One region of the Massilia violaceinigra genome, then DNA from elsewhere that is predicted to be linked to it. Evidence: predicted binding sites of a transcription regulator. Region 1 holds the regulator's gene; the other holds the start of a gene.
What was found. Region 1 encodes LexA, which represses DNA repair genes until DNA is damaged. Its sites were predicted from a motif close to ACTGTATNNNNATACAGT; they were not measured.
Positions count from the first base shown of each region.

Region 2: a site for LexA is predicted at 3,738-3,755, ahead of CR152_RS27225 (VRR-NUC domain-containing protein). Genes of this name have one in related genera too.

Region 1 covers NZ_CP024608.1:3,680,183-3,688,843, reverse strand. Annotated here, with positions in the region: gene CR152_RS16495 (replicative DNA helicase) at 1-630, opposite strand, end outside; gene rplI (50S ribosomal protein L9) at 773-1,225, opposite strand; gene rpsR (30S ribosomal protein S18) at 1,253-1,543, opposite strand; gene priB (primosomal replication protein N) at 1,578-1,871, opposite strand; gene rpsF (30S ribosomal protein S6) at 1,913-2,317, opposite strand; gene CR152_RS16470 (DUF29 domain-containing protein) at 2,456-2,902, opposite strand; gene CR152_RS16465 (DUF29 domain-containing protein) at 2,929-3,399, opposite strand; gene lexA (transcriptional repressor LexA) at 3,532-4,167, shown strand; gene CR152_RS16455 (tetratricopeptide repeat protein) at 4,202-4,927, opposite strand; gene CR152_RS16450 (cystathionine gamma-synthase family protein) at 5,022-6,260, opposite strand; gene purF (amidophosphoribosyltransferase) at 6,264-7,784, opposite strand; gene CR152_RS16440 (CvpA family protein) at 7,826-8,311, opposite strand; gene CR152_RS16435 (SPOR domain-containing protein) at 8,337-8,661, opposite strand, start outside.
Region 2 covers NZ_CP024608.1:6,335,008-6,343,668, reverse strand. Annotated here, with positions in the region: gene CR152_RS27230 (ATP-dependent DNA helicase) at 1-2,053, opposite strand, end outside; gene CR152_RS27225 (VRR-NUC domain-containing protein) at 2,061-3,713, opposite strand; gene CR152_RS27220 (hypothetical protein) at 3,816-4,589, opposite strand; gene phaP (TIGR01841 family phasin) at 5,030-5,575, opposite strand; gene CR152_RS27210 (hypothetical protein) at 5,656-5,862, opposite strand; gene CR152_RS27205 (ATP-binding protein) at 5,927-7,315, opposite strand; gene CR152_RS27200 (serine hydrolase domain-containing protein) at 7,337-8,392, opposite strand; tRNA gene CR152_RS27195 (tRNA-Leu) at 8,519-8,603, opposite strand.

The DNA.
Region 1 (8,661 bases):
CAGGCCGGACGTCATGCGGTCAAGGTCGATGAAGCCGGTCGGCACACCCGTGATTTCGCTCTGGTTGTCGCGGCTGTAGAGTTCATCGATGCGCTCGACCACTTGGGTGAGCAGCGGCTGCACCGCGATCCAGCCTTGCGAGCCGCGCGCGCCCTGTTCGGCGATGGCGAAGATCTTCGATTCGGCTTCGTCGAGCATCTGCTTGACTTCCTTGCCCTGCGGGTTGAACGCATTGCCCGAAATTTCGTCGGCCACGGTGATCAGTTTGCGCAGCACGCCGCGGTCGCGCACGATCTCGGCGTAGCGCCGGATGTTGGCCGCCGACGGCGTGTTCTGCGCCATCGCGTTCAGGTACTGCAGGCCGCCCACGTCTTCGGCCTTGGCGATGTTGGTCAGCGCCTCGAACACGGTGATCACGTCGGCCGGTTTCGACTGGTTGATCAGCTTGACGATCTGTTCGAAGATGATGCGGTGATCGTAGCGGTAGAAGTCGTCCGCATGCATCATGTCGGCAATGCGGTCGAACGCGGCGTTATCGCGCAGCAAACCACCGATCACAGATTGTTCTGCTTCGATGGAATGGGGCGGGATGCGGAGTGCGTCGAGCTGCGGATCGGATGGTGCGTTCATGGCGCGAATTATACCTGCTTCGGGTCAACTGGCTGACATAATTGGGGAGATCTGGACGTAAAAAAAGCCGGGAAGACCCGGCTTTTTTGTAGTTGTTATGCAAGCATGATGCTTGCAAGGCAACTAGATGAGGCAGTATAACTTAGGCAGCTTCGCCAACAACAGCGATGGTGATCTCGACAACGACGTCGGTGTGCAGGGCTACTGCAACAGCGTGTTCGCCAGTCGTTTTCAGCGGGCCGGTAGGCATGCGCACTTGCGCTTTTTCTACAGCGAAGCCAGCTTTCGTCAGCGCTTCAGCGATGTCGAAGTTGGTCACGGAACCGAACAGACGGCCATCGACGCCCGCTTTTTGAGCGATCGAGATGGTCATGCCGCCCAGCTTCTCGCCTTGAGCCTGGGAAGCGGCCAGCTTTTCAGCTGCTGCTTTTTCCAGTTCGGCGCGCTTGACTTCGAATTCAGCGACGGCCGATGCGGTAGCACGGCGAGCCATGCGTTGCGGGATCAGGAAGTTACGTGCGTAACCGTCTTTGACTTTAACAACATCGCCCAGGTTGCCGACGTTAACAACTTTTTCCAACAGAATGATTTGCATAGAGTTTCTCCAGTTTATCCGCAGCGATTAAGCGTGGTGCAGATCGGTGTATGGCAGCAGCGCGAGGTAGCGGGCGCGCTTGATTGCGGTGTCAACCTGGCGCTGGTAGTGCGCTTTGGTACCGGTCAGGCGTGCTGGCATGATCTTGCCGTTTTCCTGGACGAAGTCTTTCAGGGTGTCTACGTCTTTGTAGTCGACCTGTTCAACGTTTGCTGCGGTGAAGCGGCAGAATTTCTTACGCTTGAACAGTGGGTTCTGTTGTTTGCGCTTTTCTTTAAGCTTGAGCTTGTTCTTGTCGAATTTTTTACCGAATGCCATTTGAGGCTCCTGTATCTAAAAATGTGCTGTCGCGTCAGGCGGCGGCACAGAAATCAATGATGTGAAACACCAGGCTTTTGCTGCTGCGGTTCTTCTTGGCCAAAAATCCCGTGAACTGATGCACGGCGCCCAATTCGGCCTGGCTGAATCGACCTGAAATCTCGCCCGCGGCAAGCGCGGTGATTTCAAACTCGACCAACCTGGCTACCCCTGCTTCCATCTGCTGCGAACTGTGCATCAGTGTGGCGGTCACGATCGGCACGCCGGCCGGGGTGTAGCGCAATACGTCGCGCTCGCAAATCAGGGCTACGAACTGGAGTTGATTCACCGAGGTGAGGTCAAGTCAGGTTCAGGGATCCCGGTCAACAATTACGCTGCTGCGGCTGGAGCTGGCGCTGGAGCGGCTGCAGGAGCAGGGGCTTCAGTGCGGTGGCTCTTGGCTGCGTCTTCACGTTGTACCGATTTCATCATCGGCGACGGCGCGGTTTCAGCCTTCTTCATCTTAACGGTGAGGTGACGCAGCACGGCATCATTGAATTTGAACGCGGTTTCGAGTTCCACGAGGGTCTCGTTGTCGCATTCGATGTTCAGGCAGATGTAGTGCGCTTTTGGCAGCTTCTGGATCGAGTAAGCCATCTGACGACGGCCCCAGTCTTCAACACGGTGAACCGAACCGCCGCGCGTGGTTACGCTGGCTTTGTAGCGTTCGATCATCGCCGGGACTTGCTCGCTTTGGTCCGGGTGGACGATAAAAACGATTTCATAATGACGCATGCATAACTCCTTAGGGACGTTTAAACAAATGCCCACCTCGGCGTCAAGACGAGTGTGGGAAGGGAAAGCCGGCGATTATAGCGTGAAATAGAGCAACAATCAAGGGCGCATTGAGAAAGTTGTGCGATTGCGCGCCGTTCATGGCACGAAGTCGTCGTCGTGCAGTTGGGCCGGGGTGAAGGGTGGCTCCGGCGGGAAAGCGCTTTTCGGTAGCCGGGTTTCGATGACCGCGCTACGCACGGCGTGCGCATACTCTTGTCGTGCCATGCGCTCGACCGCGCTGCTCAGGCTGGGACTGCGCTCCAGCAGCCGAGCAATGGCGCGGCGCTGCTCGTTGATGGTCGCCAGCCAGCTCGTCGACTTGCGCCTCGGCTGATACTGGCACTTGAGCAGGTGCATGATCAGCACGTGCAGCCGGCTACACAATTCCCGTTGATTGCGGCCGACCATTTCCTCAAACCCCTCTATCAGATGTTCGACGTCAAGGTGCTTAAAGTCCCTGACCCGCAACAGACTCACCTGTTGCTCGATCCAATGGATAAGATCATCGTTGTAGTCAGCAAGTGGAACCTCGAGTCGGTCCATGCCCCCCCCCTACCCTCTGTTTCAGTTCACGACCCCTCATCCGGCGGATACGACGGGTCGAAGTCGTCGTCAAGCAGTTCCGCAGCACTGTAAGGTAGCGCTGCCGGAAAGATGGACTCCGGCAGGCGCGTCTCCCAAGCGGCGCGGCGGCGCGCATCGTCGTAGTTCAGCGCGGCCAGTTCCGCAATGTCGAAAACCAGACTGGGACTATCATCAATCAGCAATCCCATGCCAAAACGGGCGTTGCCCAGCTTGATGCGCCAGTGTCGTGGTTTGTACCGTGGGCGGTACTGCAAACTGAGCAAATACGCAGTGATGTTTTCGAGGTACCCCTCAAGCTCCCTGCGGTCCGCACGCACTGCGCCTTCAAGCTCGTCGATGAGGTGGTCGACATCAAGTAGCTCGAACTTTCCCGCCCGCAGCAACTCAGCCTGCCGCTCAAGCCACAGCACAAAATCTTCCTGATAATCCCCCCGCGGAACCTCAATGCGATCCATGGCGCACCTCCTCTGCTATGTGTTGGACAGCCTCCATCGCAAATAATTCGCCTGTTCGGCTAATTAACCCTTGCATTAGGCGAAATACTGTACAAAAATACAGTCTGTCCATATACACAGTCCCGCATACCGATGATCAAGCTCACTCCAAGGCAAGAACAAATCCTCAACCTGATCAAGGATGCGATCGAGAACACGGGCTTTCCTCCTACCCGTGCCGAAATCGCCAATGAACTGGGCTTCAAGTCGGCCAACGCGGCCGAAGAGCACCTGCAGGCGCTCGCGCGCAAGGGCGCCATCGAAATTTCGCCGGGGACCTCGCGCGGCATCCGCCTGATCGGCGCCAGCGTCGACGCCATTCCCATGCCGCCGCCGAACCTGATGATGTCGCTGCCGCTGGTCGGGCGCGTGGCCGCCGGTTCGCCCATCCTCGCGCAGGAACATGTGGAAGCGACCTACAGCGTGGACCCGGCGATGTTTTCGTCGCGTCCCGATTTCCTGCTCAAGGTGCGTGGGTGGTCGATGCGCGACGCCGGCATCATGGATGGCGACCTGCTGGCCGTCAAAAAGGTCGACAGCGCCAAGAATGGCCAGATCGTGGTGGCCCGGATCGGTGACGATGTCACCGTCAAGCGCTACAAAAAGACCGGCTCGCTGATCGAACTGCTGCCGGAGAACCCGGACTTCAAGGTGATCCACGTCGATCCCGCAACCGACGAGTTCGCGCTGGAAGGCCTGGCGGTAGGGTTGATGCGCAGCTGGAACTGAGCGTGCGGGCGCGGCTCCACCGCGCCCTTGCCGTCTAGTCGCCCTTGCGCGGCGCTGTCGTCGCCGCTTCGGTGACGATGCGGTTGTGTTCCTTGATATAGGCGTCGGTGGCACTGCGCCACGCGCCGAAGTCGGCCAGCACCAGCTTGGCCGACACCTTGGCGTTTTCGGCGATGCCCGCATACACGCCTTCCAGATACACGCGCGACTGCTCGGTTTCTTCCTTGGTCAGCAAGTCAGCCACATCCTTGGGAATGCGCTTGGTCAGCGGGCTGGCCTCGTTGAGGTTGCGCACGAAGCCGTTGTAGCAATCCTGCCAAGCCGCGACCTTGGCCGACACGCTCTCGATTTCTTCGTTCTGCTTCGACATGGCGGGAATGCGCGGCGCCGGGCAACGGAACTGGCCCGTTGTCAGGTCGGCGCCATCGTATTTGCCGATCCAGTAATCCAGGTCGGCACGGCGCGCCTCGCGCTTTTTGATCATCTCCAGCGAGCCGGCGGCGGTCTTGTTGCCCTTGGCTGCGGACTTCTTGAACCAGGCTTCGGCCTTGGCCAGGTCGACCGTGCCGGCCTCGCCGTAAAAATACATCTCGCCCATGTGCAGCTGCGCTTCGGCGTTGCCGGCGTTGGCCAGCTTGGTGTACAGCTGCAGCGCTTGCGGATAGGCCTTTTTCGCAAACAGGGCGTTGGCGTCGGCCAGTTCGTCCGCGTGCGCCACGCCGGCGAGCATCAAGCCCAGGCAAAACAGGTATTTCTTCATCGCGTGTAGGACCTTGTATTTGTACGAACCATGTGGTCGAACCCGCATCGTCACCAGATGACATGGCAGGGCGGCGCGTGCCGCCCTGCCCCGTTCAATCCAGCGCGCAGCGGAAGTCGTCGAGCAAATCGGCGGTGTCTTCGATGCCGACCGAAACCCGGATCAGCGATTCGGCGATACCCATGCTGGCGCGCCGCTCGGCACCCATCTCGAAGAAGATGGTGTGCGACACCGGAATCACCAAGGTGCGCGTATCGCCCAGGTTACTGGCGGAGATACCGAGCTTGAGGCGATTGAGGTAATCGAAGCAATCGATGCCATCTTTCAGTTCAAAGCTGAACAGCGAACCGTACGCCTTGAACAGATCGCTCGCCAGCGCATGCTGCGGGTGCGATGCCAGGCCCGGGTAATACACCGCCGCCACGCGCTCGTCGGCTTCGAGCATGCGCGTGACCGCCAGTGCGCTGGCCGAAGCGCGCTCCATGCGCAGCGCCAGCGTTTCCGCCCCCACCGCGATATGGTGAGCCGCTTCCGGTGCCAGCGAGGCGCCGAAGTCGCGCAGGGCCTTGGCGCGCAACTGCGCCATGCCCCACTGCGCCGGCGGATTGCGCTTGTAGTTGGCCGCAATGTTCGGGAAAGCGCTCCAGTCGTACTCGCCGGTGTCGGTCAGGCTGCCGCCGAGCGCATTGCCGTGGCCTCCGATCGACTTGGTCAGCGCGTTCACCACCAGCCCGGCACCGACCGTTTTAGGCCGGAACAGGTAGGGCGACGTCATGGTGTTATCGACCACGAACAGAATGCCGCGTTCCTTGCACAGCCGGCCGATGCGCGCCAGGTCCGCCACCTGCGTGCGCGGGTTGGCGATGGTTTCGACGAACACCAGGCGCGTGGCCGGCGTGAGCGCGGCTTCGACGTTGGCCACGTCGGTCGCATCGGCAAACGCCACCTCGACGCCCTGCCCGGCCGCCGTTTGCCACAGGCTGTTGGTATTCCCGAACAAGAACGACGACGACACGATGTGGTCGCCGGCGCGCAGCAGCGCCTGGAACACGGCGCCAATGGCCCCCATCCCGGTCGCAAAGCACAAGGTCGATACGCCGTCTTCCATCTTCGTGATCTTGTCTTCGAGCGCGGAGATGGTCGGATTGCCCTGGCGGCCGTAGCGAAAGCCCGGCTCCTTCCCCTGGAACACCGACGCCAGCTGGCGCGCGTCGTTGTAGCCGAAGGTGACCGACGTGTGAATCGGCTTGTGCAGCGACCCGTGCTCGATCGGCTTTTGCCGGTCGTTGTGCAGGATGGTCGTGGTGAAGCCGTAGCTTTTCTTCTCGCTCATCAGTTACTCGGCGGTCGCCAGGTTCAGGTTCAACTGGGTGCGCGCCGCATCTTCGGCCGGAGCGGCTTTCGGATTGTGGCGCGCGAATTCCAGCCGGTCCAGATATGCGGGCGTGACGTCGCCAGTGACGTACACGCCGTCGAAGCAGGACGCCTCGAAGCTGGTCAACGCCGGATTGACGTCCGAGATCGCGCGCTTGAGCGCATCGACGTCCTGGTACACCAGGGCATCGGCCGTGATCTCGCGGCAGACTTCCTCGGTGCTGCGGCCGTAGGCGATCAGTTCATCGCGGGTCGGCATGTCGATGCCATACACGTTCGGGAACAGTACCGGAGGCGCGGCCGACGCGAAGAACACATTGCGGGCGCCCGCTTCACGCGCCATCTGCACGATTTCCTGGCTGGTGGTGCCGCGCACGATCGAGTCGTCGACCAGCAGCACGTTCTTGCCCTTGAATTCGGAACCGATGGCGTTCAGTTTCTGGCGTACCGACTTGCGGCGAATCGCCTGGCCCGGCATCAGGAAGGTGCGGCCGATGTAGCGGTTCTTGATGAAGCCTTCGCGGTACTCGACGCCCAGCTTCAACGCCAGCTGGATCGCGGCAGGACGCGAGGAATCGGGAATCGGCATGACCACGTCGATTTCGCCCGACTTGAACTCCTGGCGCACCTTGTCGGCCAGGTACTCGCCCATTTTCAGGCGCGTGGCATAGACCGAAGCACCGTCGAGGATCGAATCGGGGCGGGCCAGGTACACGTACTCGAATGCGCAGGGATTCAACGACGGGTTGTCGGCGCACTGGCGTTCGTGCAGCTTCATGTCCATGTCGATGAACACCGCTTCGCCCGGCGCGATATCGCGCAGGAAGCGAAAGCCCATGCCTTCCAGCGCCACCGATTCGCTGGCCACCAGGTATTCGGTGCCGTTGTCGGTTTCGTTGGTGCCGATGCACAGCGGACGGATGCCGAACGGATCGCGGAAGGCCAGCAGGCCGTGGCCGGCGATCTGGGCGACGACGGCGTAGGCGCCGCGCACGCGCCGGTGCACCGCTTGCACCGCCTTGAAGATGGAATCGGGATCGAGCGTAAAGCCGGTGGTCGATTCCTGGATTTCATGCGCCAGCACGTTGAGCAGCACTTCCGAGTCGGAATCGGTGTTGATGTGGCGGCGGTCGTTGCGGAACATCTCGGACTTGAGCTGTTCCTGATTGGTCAGGTTGCCGTTGTGCGCGAGCGTGATGCCGAACGGCGCATTCACGTAGAACGGCTGCGCTTCTTCCTCGCTGGACGAACCGGCGGTCGGATAGCGGCAGTGGCCGATGCCCGAGTTCCCCTGCAGCGAACGCATATTGCGCGTGCGGAAAACGTCGCGCACGAGGCCATTGGCCTTGTGCATGGAAAACATATTGGAATGACTGGTTGCGATCCCCGCCGCATCCTGACCGCGGTGCTGCAACAGCAGCAAAGCGTCATACAGCACTTGATTGACGGGGTTATTCGAGACGACGCCGACGATGCCACACATGGTGCGCTCCTAGAGACTGGACCTACTGATTTTAAAAAATATCAAAACTGAACATGCCGCGCCAAATCAGCGGGCAACAATGTCTTTACCATCCGCGCGCCCTCTTCCGCCATGGGGCTCGATACCGCCTTGGTCCAAAAGGCCTGCTTGGGCAGGTCGGTCATGCCGCACGAGATGACGGCGGCCAGCACGATCACAACCCCGCGCGCGAGGCCGAACGTCGCTCCCAGCAGGCGGTTCGCCGGACTCAATCCCGTGGCCTTGACCATCAGGTCGACCGCCATCATGACCAGTCCCATCAGGATGCGGGTGCCGAGGAACAGCGCCACGAAGGCGACCATCAGGCGTACCGTTTCGCCGGGGATCACCGACAACATGGGCGCGAGCTGGGCGCCGTAGGCGTTGGCGACGACGAAGGCCACCACCCAGCTGATCAGCGACAGGATTTCCTTGACCAGGCCGCGCAGCGTGCCGATGATGACCGAGGAAATCAGGATCACCAGCACCACATAATCGAACTCTGTCACCGTGCGTCCGCCCAAACGTGTGTCATCAGCCCGGGACCATGATGCCCGACAGTCCCATCTTGCTTAACTTGGCGCGCACTTTTTCGGCTTCATCCTTGCTGAACGGGCCCACCTGCACGCGAATCCGGTCGCCCGACTGGGTCGGTATCTTGTGCGTGAACGAGCGGATGCCCGCGCCGCTCAATTTGGCCTGCAATTCGTTGACTTTTTCCTGGGTGGCGAGCGCCGCGACCTGCACCACGAAGCGCTGGTTCTCATCGACGGCTTTCTCGGGCGCCTTGCCTTCGAGGATGGATATGGCGCGCTGGGCGTCCGGCACCGGCGGCTTGACGGCCGGTTTTTCCTTTTCC
Region 2 (8,661 bases), 2.7 Mb from region 1:
GCATGCGCTGGCGTATCTGCTCATTGACCGGATTCATTTGCGGCAGCCCGAGCGTGGCGATGAAGGCGCCGATCAGGCGCGCACCCGGCAGGTCGATGCCTTCGCCGAAGGAGCCGCCCAGCACCGCAAAGCCGACCCCGCGGCTCTCGAGCGTGAAGCGTCCCAGAAAAGCGTCGCGCTCCGTTTCGGCCATGCGGCGCGGCTGGCGGAACACGGGAATGTCGGGAAAATCGCGTTCCACGCGGTCGGCCACCTGGTCGAGGTAATCGAAGCTGCTGAAAAACGCCAGGTAATTGCCCGGTTCCTGCGCGTACTGGCGCGCGATCAGCGCCGCAATCGGCTCCACCGATCTGGCGCGGTGGGTAAAGCGCGTGGAGATGTCGCGCACCACATGCACGCTTAACTGATCGGCCACGAAGGGCGAGTCGATGTCGACCCAGGCCGTGTCCGGCGGCAGGCCAAGCGCATCGCTGTAATAGTTCCAGGGACTGAGCGTGGCCGAAAACAGGGCCGTCGCGTGGGCCAGCGCAAAGCGCGGTTTCAGAAACGGCGCCGGCACGATGTTGCGGATCGCGAGCGTGGATGCGTGCGCACCATCGCGCGTGCAGTCGACCATGGAGTGCTCGGCAAAGGTCTCGGCCAGCCGGGCGAAGTGCAGGGCGTTGAAGTAAAAGCGCTGCAGGTCCGGCTCCATCGGCCCCGGGTTCGCCGCCAAAAAATCGGTGATCGCGCTCGATGCGCCCTGCAGCGCATCGAGCAGCTTCTCGGGGGGCGCGTCAAGCACCTCGTAGTCCGCGCCATCCTTGGACGGCCAGCTGCGGCCCACCTTGTCGAGCGCCTTTTTCAGGTGCGCCGGTGCTACCGCGCGTGCGGCCCGCAACGCGCCGCGTTCCAGGTCGGCCGAATACATCTTGCGCGCGCGCGACACCATGTTGTGCGCCTCGTCCACCAGCACGCTGACCCGCCACTGGTTGGCCAGCGCGAGCCCGTACAGCATCGCGCCCATGTCGAAGTAGTAGTTGTAGTCGCCCACCACCACGTCGCTCCAGCGCGCCATTTCGCTGCCCAGGTAGTACGGGCACACCTGGTGCGCCAGCGCGACTTCGCGCAGGCCTTCGCGGTCGAGCAGCGTTACCTCGCGCGCCGCGCTGCGCGCCGCGGGCAGCCGGTCGTAGAAGCCCTTGGCCAGTGGGCAGGAGTCGCCGTGACAGGCTTTGTCGGGATGCTCGCACGCCTTGTCGCGCGCGACCAGTTCGAGTACGCGCAGCGGCATGCCGGGCGCGCTGCGCTTGATCGCCTGCGCCGCGTCGAGCGCCAGCTTGCGCCCGGGGGTTTTGGCTGCGAGGTAAAACACCTTGTCCAGGCGATGCAGCGGCGCCGCTTTGAGCACCGGGAACAGGGTGCCGACGGTCTTGCCGATGCCGGTCGGGGCCTGCGCCAGCACGCAGCGCGCGCTGCTGTTGGCGCGGAAGATGGTTTCGGCCAAGTCGCGCTGGCCTGGACGAAAATCCGGATGCGGGAACCGCAGCGCGCCCAGCGCCGCGTCGCGCGCTGCGCGGTGCGCCAGTTCCTGCGCGGCCCACGCCACGAAGCGCTCGCACTGTTCGGCGAACATCGTGCGCAGGTCGACGGCGCTGCGGGTTTCGCGCAGCACGGTTTCGGTCTGCTTGCCGATGTCGAAATACACCAGGGCCAGCGACACCTCGTCCAGACCGAGCTGCGCGCACAGCAGGTGCCCGTACACGCGCACCTGCGCCCAGTGCAGGTGGCGGTGGTTGGCCGGCATCCGCTCAAGGTCGCCGCGGTAAGTCTTGATTTCTTCGATCAGGTTCTGGGCCGGATCGTAGCCGTCGGCCCGTCCGCGCACCAGCAGCGGGCCGTATTCGCCGGACAGGCTGACCTCTTTCTGGTAGCCCGGGCCGCGCCGCTCGGCCACCATGGCATGGCCGGTGATGCCTTCCTGGGCCGTGGGCGAGGGCGTGAAGCGCAGATCGAGGTCGCCCTGCTTGGCTGAAAATTCGCACAGGGCGCGCACCGCCACAACGTAGCTCACGCGCGCCTCACGAACACGGCTGCGCCCACTGCAGGTAGCATACCGAAATGGGCATCTGGTGCGCGGCGCAGTATTCGATCCAGCGCAGCTGGTTGTCCTGCAGGCGGTCGCCCGGGCCCTTCACTTCGATCATGTTGTAGCGCCGCTCGACGGGCCAGAACTGGATCAGGTCGGGGAAGCCGTTGCGGTTGGCCTTGATGTCGAGCAGGATGCGCTCGCACCATTTTTTCAGGTGCAGTGCGGGGATGCAGGCCAGCGCCATGTCCAGCAGTTCGGCGCTGAGCGCTTCCCACGCCACGAACGGCGACTGGATACCGCGCTTGCTGTCGTAGTTGGCGCGGATCGTGTCCTGGTAGCGGCCGTCGTCGAGCTGGTCGAGGCAGGCGCGGAACTCGCGCTCGCGCCGGCGGTAAAAATCGGCGCTGTGCAGGTCGGCCGGGCCGCGGTGGAACGGGTGGAAAAACGCCCCGGGAATGGCGCTGAAGATCGGGCGCCAGCACAGCAGGCCGAACAGGGAATTGATCAGCGCATTCTCGACGTAGTACACGGGCGCGTCGGCGCGCGCCAGGTGGTCGCGCACGATGCCTTCGACCCACCAGCCGGGTTCAGGCGGCATCGGCAGGCTCAGGTCGAGCCGCGCGACGAACGGATTGCGGCGCGACGGCAGCGGCTGGTGACCGAGTTTGCGGCGCAGGCGCGGCGCGATGCGCAGCAGTTGCTGGCGCTCGGCGTCGCTTTCGGGGGCGGCCTGGGCCCGTTCGAGCAGCGCATGCGCCTCGGCATGGCGCTCGTGCTTTTCCAGTACGCGGATGGCGCGCGCCCGCGCACCGGGATAGTTGCAGCAGGCGTAGAGCTCGAACGCCTGGCCCCAGTCTTTTTGCTTTTCCACATGCTGGGCGATCTGGAACATCAGCCGTTCGCGCCGGCTGTCGATCCATTCGTTGTCGAATTGGTCGCGCGGCAGGCTGGCCAGCACCTCGGGCAGGGCGTCGCCGGCGCGAAAGCGCTCCTTGCACTGGTGTAGCGCCAGGTAGTCGTCGACATCGCGCCGGGTGCGAAATCCGCGCGAGGAGGCCGAAAACTCGACCTTTTCGTACTGGAAGAAGCCGAGGTCGGACAGCACGAATTCGGTCCAGTCCTGGCGCAGGTTGCCGAAGAAGATCAGGCGCAGGCGGTCGCACAGGGCCTTGACGGGGATGCTGTAGACGGTGTCGGGCGAATCGCGGTACCACGCCGAAAACGCGCGGGCATCGCCGAACGCCTCGCGCAGGGCGGCCAGCTGCTCGGCCTTGCGCGCGTTTTTCTCGTGCAGGGACAGGCTGAAAATGGTCCCGATTTCGGCCTTGAGCAGCAGCTCGAACAGTTCGTCGAGCGTGATCACCGGGTCGCACTGGACCCAGCCGGTGGGCAGCAGGTGGCGCGCGGCCTCGACCGCGCAGCCGATTTCCGCATAATTCAGCTTGCTCGCGCGGAAGACCATGCCCTTGCGCATGACCATGCGCACCAGCAGCGCGCGCGATGCTTGCGGCAGCGACGGGAACGTGGCGATGAACGCTTGCTCCTCATCGGTGAGCAAGTCGCTGTAACGCCCGGCAATCCATTCCAATACCTGATGGAAGTTGTCCAGGTAGTAGAACTCATTCTCAAGAACTTTGCGCATCGCACTGCGGGCAATCGACCGATACCTGTAATTATGTACAGTATATCGTCAGTGACCGTCAAACCCCAGCAAAATCGGTTCGCGTGCGTCTGGCCGTGGTTTTCAGGGTTTGCTCAGGTAGTGCCGGCGCGACAGCGTCTGCCGGGACGCCATCACCGGCACCGGTTGGCCCAGGTAGCGCCGCGGCAGGCTGGCGAAGGAGAACAGGGTGTCGAGCGCACCGGTGTCGGCATGCCGGGCTTGCTGCACCGGGCTGGCGGCAGCGGAGGCCGACACCCTGCGCTTCACCGGGGCTGGTGCGGATGTCTTGCGCGCGGCCTTGCGCGCCGCCACGCTGTTCGCGGCCTGCGGATGTGCCGTTTTTCCCGCCTTCAAGGCGGCATGCTTGAGCGTCGCGGCGGCCAGCTTGCCGCGTTCGCGTACCTTGACGCTCGTTTTGACCACCGCGGCCGGCCGCGCCTGGACCATCGCCGGGGCAGGGCGCGCCTCGGCGGGCGTGAGCAGTACCAGCGGTGGAATCGGCCCGGAGGCAACCACCGGCCGCTTGGGCGCATCGTCCTTTTCATCGATGATCACCACCGGCTTGCCCTTGGCCGGCTCGGGCGCGGCTTTGCCGGCGGCGGCGATCTTGAGCGCATGGGGCGAGCTGATGTTTTCCTGGGTGAGCATGGCCAGCATTGCAATCAGGATCATGATCGTCACCACCGCCACCGAGGCGAAGACGATGCGCAGATGGCGGCTCCTTGCCTCGCTGCCGGCGGCGAAGCTGCGCCCGACAGCGGCATAGGCTCGCTGCTCGATATCGTAGGCCCGCCGGGTGCTCAGGCGCTGGTCGGACACGGTGTTGGAATTGCTGTTTTGGGCGGGAATGGACACGGACAACTCCTGGAGGTGAGAACACGGACATTCCGATTAGAAACAATTCTGGTCGGAATGCTTCTGATATTTGTCGTGCTTTCGGGTCCAGCGGCCATGCCCTTTGAGCTGCATCAAACGTCGGCAGATTTTGCAACACTGTGAAGGGAACCAATAGTGGCTTGATCAAGCGCAACCGATGGTTGCGTCGCTGATCCAATAATGGTGTTTGCACGCACATGCCGCGGCGCAGGGCGCGGCACCACCAGGAGAACACATTGAGAAATTTTGCACACAAGGCGGTCGACCGCCTCGCCACACGCAAGCGCATTACCTTGCTGGTGCTGGTTTTGGTGGTATGCGGGGGCGTTGTGGCCTGACGCGCTGCCGGACAAAAAAACCGTCGTTACCGCAAGTGCGGCAACGACGGTTTTTTTATTGACAGGCCGGAATGAGGTTAGTTACGCCGCGTTCTTTTCCGCCGGCGCCACCTGGGCGGTGGCCTTGGCAATCTGGTCTTCCACCACCTGCACCGCCTGGCGCGTTGCCTTGGTTACCTGTTCGTAGCCCTGGAACGCATTGTCGATCGCGGTCTTGATGATTTCCACCGCATTTTCGCTGCCGGGCTTGACGTTCTGCGTCACGTCGTAGATCAGCGCCGTGAGGGTGCTTTTGGCTTCGGCGATATGGGCATCGGCGGCCTGCGTGAATTCGCTGTGGATGTCGTCGATGATCACCTTGAGCTGTTCGCCGTACACCACCGCGCCCGCCATCGGCTTGGCGTGGGCCGCCGCCACGTCCATCGCCGCTTTCGGGTCCTTGGCCTGGCTCATTTCCTTGCCCATGGCCATGGTGCCTTGCACCGAATTTTTTGCAGTCGTCATGTTCAGCGAGACAACCTGTTCCACGCCCTGTACCGCTTTGCTGGTCAGGGCGTTAAAGGTCATCATCTGGAGTTCAAAAAGCGTCTTGGTGGCGGATGCAAATTGTTCGGGATTCGTAAACATTGACTTCTCCTCAGTTGGAATGGATGCAACGGACAGCTTTCAGTCTTCTCCTCTGTGTTTTTTTACCTATCATTTGGCTATTATTTAGCAATAAGCAACTTCATGCAATGGCTATCTCGATAGGGGCCGCCGGCTTTTTCCCAGCCGGGTCCGAGCGGCGTCTGGTGACAGACCAGTTTGCCGTCGGCCTTGCTGCGCCAGGTGAACCAGGGTGCGGGCGCGGCAAGCAGCGCTGCGCAGGCGCAGGCGAGCAGGGCGGTTACACCGAGTTTGCGGAAAGTTATCATATGCCAGAGCGAGCATAGTCTCTTCGCGCCGCAAGTCAAGCGTGCCGCGTGCCGGACCCGGCCGTCAGTCGCTGTCCTGCCTGCTCATGGCGGGTGCGATCACAGGCAGGCGCAGGCGGAAGGTGGAACCTTTGTCCAGTTCGCTATCGAGTTCGATGGTGCCGCCCAGCACGCCGCTGACGATGTTGTGCACCACATGCAGTCCCAGTCCCAGTCCCGATCCGCCCGAGCCGAGCCTGGTGGTAACGAAGGGATCGTACACGCGCGGCAGCAGCGGCGGGGCGATGCCGGCGCCATTGTCGGCGACCGACACGACCACGCTCGCCTCCGGCCCGGCGCTCGCGCCGATCACGATGGTGCCGCGCGCATCGTCGGCAAAAGCATGCACCAGGCAATTGTCCACCAGATGGGTCAGCACTTCCAGTTCCTGCAGGTGGTCGCGGTGCCGGGACAGTTCCGCTTCGCGCCGCGTGCGTTCGATGGCAATCGCCGCCAGGTGGGTCGCCACGCCGATCAGGCGCAGCTCGTCCTGGCCGGGGGCGCGCACATCGCGGTAATACATGGTGAAGGAGCCGAGGATCCGGTCCCGGTCGAGGCGGATCGGGGTCGACCAGCATGCCCGCAAGCCATGCGGCGCGATCAGCGCGCGGTAATCGTCCCACAGGGGAGCGCTCATCACGTCGGTGACGATCACCGTTTCCCCGCGGTAGATGGCGGTGCCGCAGGAACCCGCGCTGGGCCCGATCATGGCGCCGTCGAGCGCGGCCAGGTAGTCCGCCGGCAGGCTGGGGCCGGATGCCGGATGAACCGTCACGCTGTCGTCGTCGAGCAGCATCACCGAGCACAGCACGCCGTCGCACTGGCGCTCGATCAGCAGCATCAGGCTGTCGAGAATGTCCTTGAGCGGGGCGCCGCGCGCGATCATGTCGAGCAGGCGATTCTGGCCGCGCCGCAGTTCCTCGTCGAGAACGCGGCGCGTGACGTCGACAAAGCGCGCGTGCACCAGGTGCGCGTGCGGCGGCGGCAGCGGCAGCCGCCGCACTTCGCACCTCATCTCGCGCCCGTCGGCGGGGAGAAAATGGGCCTCGAACAGGACCGCCTGGCCGGCCAGCGCGCGTTCGATCTGCGTGGCCAGCAGCTGCGCCGACGCTTGCCCGTCCGGCTGGCATGGCGGGCACAATTCGACGAATGCGCGCGTCAGCAGCATCTGTTCGCTCATGCCGAACAGCTCGTACGCACCGTGATTGGCATCGACCAGGCAGCCGCTGGCCACGTCGATGAGGATGACATTATCGGGCAAGCGCGCGAGCATGGCGCGGTAGTTGACATGCAATTCGGCGCTCTCGCGCGCATCGGGCGGCGGAACGGGGACGTTGCTGCACTCGGTTTCGGACGGCGACTTCACCATACAGACCCAGACCATGGCATCCGGACAGACTGTCAGTGTAGTCAAGCCGCGCCGCCAGCGCAAATGTCAGCGCGGCGCGCGCAGGTAGTGTGCGGCGACCAGTTCGAGCAGCTTGTCGACATTCGCTTCCGAGCGGTTGGTCAGCACCACCACCGCCAGGCCATCGTCGACGAAGCGCGTGCCTTGCGTGGTAAAGCCCTGCCACGCGCCATCGTGCCAGAGCGAGCGCCGCTCCAGGGTCGGCGACGTCTCCCAGCCGAAGCCATAGGGCACCGTGCTGCCATTCTTGAGCGTGGGGGGCGTCCACATGGCTTGCTTGATTGCCGCGCCCAGCAGCTGGTCGCCATCGAGCGCGATATGCCACTTGGCCAGGTCGCGCACGGTCAGGTACAAGCTCCCGTCGGCGGTGGTGTTGAGCGTGGGCGACACCCATTGCTGGTTCTTGAATTCGCCCTTGACCACGTCATAGCCGGCGGCGCGGTGCGGCACGATGTCGCGTTCGCTGATGACGCGCGCCTGCATGCCCGCCGGTGCAAAGATGCGCTCGCGCAGCTGCTCGCCGTAAAACTTGCCGCCAACCCGGGTGCACAGGATGCCCAGCAACTGGTAGCCGAAATTACTGTAAGCCCATTTCGTGCCCGGCGCCCACTGCAGCGGCAGCGTACTGCCCGCGCGTTGCAACTGCGTATCGGTGTAATCCTGGTTCATCTTGAGGATGTCGTCCGGATCGCGCAAGCCGGCGGTGTGATTGAGCAAATGGCGCACCGTGATCTTTTTCCAGGCCGGCGGCGTGCCCGCAAGGTGGCGCGAGATGGGATCGTCGAGCCGCAGTTTGCCGTCCGCGGCCAGCAGCAAGACCAGCGCGGCGGTAAATTGCTTGCCGACCGAGCCGGATTGGAACACGGTGTCGGGCGTGACGGCAACCTGGTGCTCCAGGTTGGCCATGCCGTAACCGGCTTGCTTGATGACTTGGCCGTTCTTGATGACGGCAATGCTGGCGCCGGGAATCTGCTGGCGCGCGATTTCGGCGTTGACGATATCGTCGACGGGGTCGGCGCGCACGGCGCCGGACAAGGCAAACACGGCAACGGCCAACAGGGGGCCGAGAAAACGAGAGCGCATGGCGTCTTTCTGAATGAAGCATCTGTGCGCTGCATGAAAGCGGCCGCACAACGCAAAACGCCGCAGCCTTTATGCAAGGACTGCGGCGCTTGTGGAATTTTGCGGGAATATGCTAACCCGGTAGAGTGGTGCCCACGGAGGGACTCGAACCCCCACACCTCGCGGCACATGGACCTGAACCATGCGCGTCTACCAATTCCGCCACGTGGGCACTGATACAGCTACTACAACAGTTACTACCGACTACTTGGTACTCTCGGAAAACATCT